2 regions of the Rubrivivax sp. JA1055 genome follow, and region 2 is predicted to be linked to the other one. Evidence: riboswitches for the same ligand, from Rfam matches in the RefSeq annotation. Region 2 holds a riboswitch; the other holds the start of a gene.
What was found. A riboswitch is a leader RNA that binds a small molecule or an ion and turns the genes downstream of it on or off. The one in region 2 is predicted to bind glycine.
Positions count from the first base shown of each region.

Region 1 (3,389 bases), on a different contig from region 2:
TTCGCCGCGATCGCACGCAGCTCGGCCAGCGCCTGGTGCTCGGGCACCGGCGCCGGCAGCTGCATCGGCTGCGGCCGGGCGATGGTGCGCGGCACCACCGCCTCGATCAGCGCCTGCCGCGAGGCGGCGCCGATCACCGACAGCATCTGCCGTTCCTCGGCTTCGTTGGGCCCGAGGTGGCGGGCGGCGAACTCGTCGTGGTGCTCGAGCTCGGCGAGCGTGGGAAGGGCGGACATCAGCATGGGCGGCGGACGGCTGGAGGGGGTGGGGTCAGAGCGTCTTCAGCAACGCGTCGTAGGCGGGCGGGTCCATCAGCTGGTCGAACTCGGCCATGTCGGCGACACGGACCTTGAAGAACCAGCCGTTGCCCATCGGGTCGCTGTTGGCCAGCGCCGGCTCGTCGCGCAGCGCTTCGTTGACCTCGACGATCTCGCCGCTGACCGGCATGTAGAGGTCGGCGGCGGCCTTCACCGACTCGACGACGCCGGCCACCTCGCCCTTCTTGAACGTGCGGCCGACCTCGGGCAGCTCGACGAAGACGACATCACCGAGCGCGTCCTGCGCGTGCGGCGTGATGCCGACGACCGCGGCCTCGTGGTCTTCGATGTTGATCCATTCGTGGTCGGGGGTGAACATGGTGGTCATCGGCTTCTCCTGAAGATTTCAACCGCGGTGGTAGCGGTGGGGTTGGAACGGCATCGGGGTCACGCGCATCGGCAGGCGTTTGCCTCGCACCTCGGCGTAGACCTCGTGTTCGGGGGCGGCATGGTCCTGCGGCAGGTAGGCCATCGCGATCGGACGGTCGACCCCGGGCGCCAGCGTACCGCTGGTCACGCGTCCCAGCGCATGGCCGTGCGCATCGACGATGGCCGTGCCCTCGCGCACCGGCACACGTTCCAGGCCGACGAGGCCGACGCGCTTGCGCATCGCGCCGCCGGCCAGGTGGCGTTCGACGGCCGCCGCGCCGGGGTAGCCGCCTTCGCGTGCACCGCCCGGGCGGCGCACCTTCTGGATCGCCCAGGTCAGGCTGGCTTCGACCGGCGAGGTGTTCTCGTCGATGTCGTGGCCGTACAGGCACAGCCCCGCTTCCAGGCGCAGCGTGTCGCGTGCGCCCAGGCCGGCGGGCTTGACCTCGGGCAGCGCCAGCAGCGCCGAAGCCAGCGCCTCGGCCCGTTCGGCCGGCACCGAGATCTCGAAGCCGTCTTCGCCGGTGTAGCCCGAGCGCGTGACGAAGCAGGGCGCGTCGGCCAGTTCGAAGACGCCGCCGGTCATGAACACGAGGTCCTTCACGCCCGGGTTCAGCCGCGCCAGCGCGTCGGCGGCCAGCGGGCCCTGCAGCGCCAGCAGCGCGCGCTCGGGCATGCCGACGACGGTGCAGCGGTGGCCGATGTTCGTCTGCAGATGGCGCAGGTCGGCGTCCTTGCAGCCGGCGTTGACGACGAGGAACAGGTCGCCGAAGCCGGTGCCCGGCGCGGGGCGCGAGATCATCAGGTCGTCGAGCAGGCCGCCGTGCTCGTTGGTGAAGAAGGCGTAGCGCTGGCGGCCGACGGCGAGGTCGACGACGTCCACCGGCACCAGCGTCTCCAGCGCGGCTGCGGCGTCGGCGCCCGACAGCCGCACCTGGCCCATGTGCGAGACGTCGAACAGCGCCGCGGCGTTGCGGCACTGGCGGTGTTCGGCGATCAGGCCGTCGCGGTATTGCACCGGCATCGCGTAGCCGGCGAACGGCACCAAACGCGCACCGAGGCTCAGGTGCAGGTCGTGCAGGGGCGTCTTCAGAAGGTCGCTCACAGCGGACTCCATCGAGGGCATCGTCTTCGGATCGCCGGCTGTCGCCGACGCACGTGCCCCCGCTGTCCGCTTTACCTGAGAGATTCGGAAGCCACCCCGGCGGTGGTCCTTGCCCCTTCGGTGGGCCGCCTGTCGCGGCGGCCTCTCTCCAGTGAGGTGGAAAGCCAGTCCTTTTGCCTGAGCGTTCGGGCTGGACCCTGCGCCTTCGGCGGCCCGCTCGAGGCGGGCTCTCTCCTGACGGCGCGCAGTGTATCAGCGCCCATCCGGCGCCGCGCACCCGCCGCAGACGAGGGGCCGAGGCAGCCTGGTGTCAGCCGCTTGCATAACATTCGCCGCGCACCGACAGGAGGCCGGATGAGCATCTACGAGCAGCACCTGGACCGCAACGCGGCCAACCACGTGGCGCTGTCGCCGACGAGTTTCGTCGAGCGCAGCGCCGAGGTCTTCGGCGACCTGCCGGCCGTGATCCACGGCACGCGGCGCTACACCTGGGCCCAGGTGCGCGAGCGCAGCGCCCGGCTCGCGGCGGCGCTGCGCTCGCTGGGCGTCGGCCGCGGCACGACGGTCAGCGTGATGCTGCCCAACACGCCGGAGATGGTCGAGGCGCACTACGCGGTGCCGGCGGTCAACGCCGTGCTCAACACGCTGAACACGCGGCTGGACGCGCCGCTGCTGGCCTGGCAGATGAACCACTGCGAGACCGCGGTGCTGATCACCGACCGCGAGTTCGGCCCGCTGATGGCCGACGCGCTGGCGCGGCTGAAGGCCGAACACGGCCGCGAGCCGGTCGTCATCGACGTCTGCGACAGCGAGTACACCGGCCGCGGCGACCGCGTCGGCACGCTGGAGTACGAGGCGCTGCTGGCCGCGCACGCGCCGCTGGCGCGCCTGGAAGGCCCGGCCGACGAGTGGGACGCGATCGCCGTCAGCTACACCAGCGGCACGACGGGCGACCCCAAGGGTGTCGTCACCCACCACCGCGGCGCCTACCTGAACGCGGTCGGCAACGCGGCGACCTGGACCATGCCGCACTTCCCGAAGTACCTGTGGACGCTGCCGATGTTCCACTGCAACGGCTGGTGCTTCCCGTGGACCGTGGCGATGCTCGGCGGCACGCACGTCTGCCTGCGTCGTGTCGAGCCGAAAGCGATCCTCGACGCGATGCGCGAGCACGGCGTCGACCACTACTGCGCCGCGCCGATCGTGCACGGGCTGATCATCAACGCGCCGGCCGAATGGCGCGAGGGCATCACGCAGCAGGTGCGCGGCATGGTCGCCGGCGCCGCGCCGCCGGCGGCGATGATCGAAGGCATGGCGAAGATCGGCTTCGACATCACCCACGTCTACGGCCTGACCGAGGTCTACGGCCCGGCCGCGGTGGCCGTCAAACGCCCGGCCTGGAGCGAGGCCGACCTGTCCGAGCAGACGCGGCTCAACGGCCGCCAGGGCGTGCGCTACGCGCTGCAGGAAGGCATGACGGTGCTCGACCCGGAGACGATGGCCGAGGTGCCGGCCGACGGCCAGACGATGGGCGAGATCATGTTCCGCGGCAACATCGTCATGAAGGGCTACCTGAAGAACCCGTCGGCGACCGCCAA
Region 1 is NZ_JAJKFP010000002.1:358,694-362,082, forward strand. Features, by position in the region: gene gcvP (aminomethyl-transferring glycine dehydrogenase) at 1-242, opposite strand, end outside; gene gcvH (glycine cleavage system protein GcvH) at 271-645, opposite strand; gene gcvT (glycine cleavage system aminomethyltransferase GcvT) at 664-1,803, opposite strand; glycine riboswitch at 1,844-1,953, opposite strand; gene LOC65_RS04810 (acyl-CoA synthetase) at 2,146-3,389, shown strand, end outside.
Region 1: another riboswitch for glycine. It lies ahead of gcvT (glycine cleavage system aminomethyltransferase GcvT); the one in region 2 lies ahead of LOC65_RS13180 (branched-chain amino acid ABC transporter substrate-binding protein).

Region 2 (3,389 bases):
CTGACGCTGGAGTCGCAGGCGCTGCCGGGCGTGCACGTGCTCGGCGACGCCACCTTCTCGGCGCCGCTGATGCCCAAGAGCGGACACATGGCCAACCAGCACGCCAAGGTGGCGGCGGCGGCGGTGATCCAGCGGCTGCGCGGCGAGCCGGTGAACCCGGCGCCGCTGGTGATGAACACCTGCTACAGCTACCTGTCGGCGACGCACGCGGTGCACGTCGCCTCGGTGCACCCTTACGACGCCGCCGAGAAGACCTTCAAGGCGGTGCCGGCCTCGGTCGGCGTGTCCAAGGACTGGAACACCGCCGAGGCGCTGTACGCGCAGGCCTGGGCCGAGAACATCTGGGCCGACGCGCTGGCGCTGTGAGCTTGCGGGCGGCCCCCGCGGGGGTGCCGCCCGCCGCCGCCGTCAGCGAACGACGGCGATCTCTTCGCGCTGGCCGCCCTTGAAGGTGTAGAGCGTCAGCGCGCCGTTCTTGATGTCGCCCTTCTCGTCGAAGGCGATCGTGCCGGTGACGCCCGGGACGCTGATCTTGGCCAGCACCGGCAGGTACTTCGCCGGGTCGGCCGAGCCGGCCTTGACCATCGCCTCGACCATCACCTTGGTCGCGTCGTAGGTGTAGGGCGAGTAGATCTGCACTTCGGTGCCGAACTTCTTCTTGAAGTCGGCCTTGAACTTGTCCATCACCGGCTTCTGCGCGCCTTCGACACCGCCGGCGATCGCGCAGACCACCTGGCCGTCGGGCACCTGGCCCGAAGCCAGCTTCGGCAGCTCGGCGGTGCAGACGCCGTCGCCGCCCATGAACTTCGACGTGATGCCGAGCTGCTTCATCTGGCGCAGCATCGGGCCACCGACGGCGTCCATGCCGCCGTAGAAGATGACGTCGGGCTTGGCGGCCTTGATGCCGGTGAGGATGCCGGTGAAGTCGGTCGCCTTGTCGTTGGTGAACTCGCGCTTGACGATGTTCGCGCCGGCGGCCTTGGCGGCCTTCTCGAACTCGGTGGCCACGCCCTGGCCGTAGGCGGTGCGGTCGTCGATGACGGCGACGGTCTTGGCCTTCAGCGTCTGCACCGCGTAGCGGCCCAGCGTGCCGCCGAGCTGGGCGTCGTCGGCGACCATGCGGAAGGTCGTCTTGAAGCCCTGGCGGGTGTAGCGCGGGTTGGTCACCGACGGCGCGATCTGCGGGATGCCGGCTTCGCTGTAGATGCGTGCGGCCGGGATCGCGGTACCGGAGTTCAGGTGGCCGACGACGCCGTTGACCTTGCTGTCGACGAGCTTCTGCGCCGCCGCGGTGCCCTGCTTCGGGTCGCCGCCGTCGTCTTCGGCGAGCAGCTCGAACTTCACCGGGCGGCCGCCGATCTGCACGCCCTTGGCGCTCAGCTCCTGGATCGCCATGCGCACGCCGTTCTCGTTGTCGCGGCCGAGGTGGGCGGCCGGGCCGCTGAGCGCGGCGACGTGGCCGATCTTGACGACGATCGGCTCGGCGGCCGACGCGGAAACGGCCACGCAGGCCAGGGCGAGCAGGGAAAGGCGCGGATGGAAGGCAGTCATGTTCGGGTCTCTCAGCAGGACGTCGTAGGCATGCCGGCGCCGCGCCCCTTGCGCAGCGTCACCCCCTCTGTCCTGACACCTGAGAGATTCACAGCGGCCGCCCGGCGCCGTTTGCTCCTTCGGCGCACCGGCGGACGTCACGCAGCCGGCGCTTCTTCAGAGTTCATCCAGGGCATCGGTCCGTGGTGCCTGAGAGTTTCCGGGGTGGTTGCTCCTTCGGCGCCGCGCGAAAAGGGTGGACGCGCGGGCTCTCCCGATGCCATTCGGGCTTTTGGCCTACCCGGCTGCGGATTCACCACCAGCCGGGCTAGAAGTAGTCGATTATGCCAGCGAACTACGGGGAAACCCGCAGCAAGCTCCCACGCCGTATCAGGCGATCACGGCCTCGGCGCTGCGGCGCTCGCCACGTGTGTCGACCCAGGAGACGCCGACCCGGTCGCCGGCCTTGCCGCCCCGGAGCGCGAAACGCAGGATGGGGTTCTTCGACACCGACGGGCCGAAGCGCAGCGTCAGTACCGGGCGGCCTTCCAGCGTCACGGCGACGTCCTGGATGTGCCAGGCCGGGATCGGCCGGCCGTCGCCGTCCTTGCGCTGGCCGGACTCCATCTCGTGGGCCATCAGCACGCGCACGACGGTGCGCTCGCCCTGTAGCTGGGCGCGAAGAAGGATGGGGGCGCTGGCCATGTCCTGCCCTTCAGGCGGCGCAGCCGCCGAGCGTCACGCGGATGTCCTTGCGCGCGTAGAACACGCGGCCGTCGGCGGTGGTGGCCACCGCCCAGACGTTGGACGACTGCGCCATCTTGACGCGGATGACGAACTCCGGGACCACGGCCTCGCCGAGCTCGAACAGCGCCGACAGCACCGCCGGGTTCTTCTCGACCAGCAGCAGCAGGCGGCGTGCGCCGGGCAGCGTCGTGGCCAGCGTCAGCTCGACGGCGGCGCCGTTCTCGGCGATGTCCGGGCCGGCGAGCGTGACCGCCGGGCTCGGCACCGGCGCCGGCCAGCCGAGCGCGGCGTTCAGCTCGGCCAGCGAACGGGCCTCGAAGGCCTGAGACAGCGACGCGGCAGCAGCCGGGCGGGGCCACAGCCCCTGCGCCAGCAGCAGTGCCGCGACGGCGGCGGAAGCGGTCAGCGCCTCGCGGCGCCGCGGGTCCGGCAGGGTCTGGTCCATCGTGCCATTGTGGCCCAGCCGGGTGCCGCGGCGGGATCTGGAACGAGTCCGAGAGCTGGGCTCGTTCTTTGAGTTATGACAAGTTTCTTGCCTTGTGTCGGGCGCCCAATGTCACCGATCAATACAGATCAAGCCCGCCGAGGAGCCCCTGACATGAATGCGATGACCGTCCTCTTTTCCACCGACGTCGGCCTGATGAGTCTGGCCGTGATCGTCGTGACGCTGGGAATGGGCGCGTTCTACTTGCGTTATTTCCTGAAGCACATGCGCGAAGACAGCGCACGCGCCGCCGCCGAGGCGGCCCAGGCCCGCCGCTGAGCCCGGGCGGCGCCCCCCGAGGCGCCTCAGCCACCAGAACGCCGGCCTCGAGCCGGCGTTTTCATGTGTACAGCCCGCGCTGGCGCGCGAACAGCCGCGTCAGCCCGAACAGCGCGTCGATCGCCGGCGTCGGCCGGCCCAGGCGCTGGCCGAGTTCACGCACCGCGCCGACGATGGCGTCGAGCTCGATCGGCCGGCCGGCTTCGACGTCCTGCAGCATCGAGGTCTTGAAGGCGCCGAGCTTGGCGGTGATCGCATGCCGGTCTTCCGGCGTCTGCTCGATCGGGCAGCCGACGAGCGCGCCGATCGCCGCAGCCTCCTGCATCGCCTGCGAGCAGAAGGCGCGCAC
Region 2 is NZ_JAJKFP010000006.1:816,726-820,114, forward strand. Features, by position in the region: gene LOC65_RS13175 (NAD(P)/FAD-dependent oxidoreductase) at 1-366, shown strand, start outside; gene LOC65_RS13180 (branched-chain amino acid ABC transporter substrate-binding protein) at 409-1,551, opposite strand; glycine riboswitch at 1,718-1,817, opposite strand; gene soxZ (thiosulfate oxidation carrier complex protein SoxZ) at 1,921-2,235, opposite strand; gene soxY (thiosulfate oxidation carrier protein SoxY) at 2,246-2,722, opposite strand; gene LOC65_RS13195 (DUF3149 domain-containing protein) at 2,876-3,040, shown strand; gene LOC65_RS13200 (2-dehydropantoate 2-reductase) at 3,102-3,389, opposite strand, start outside.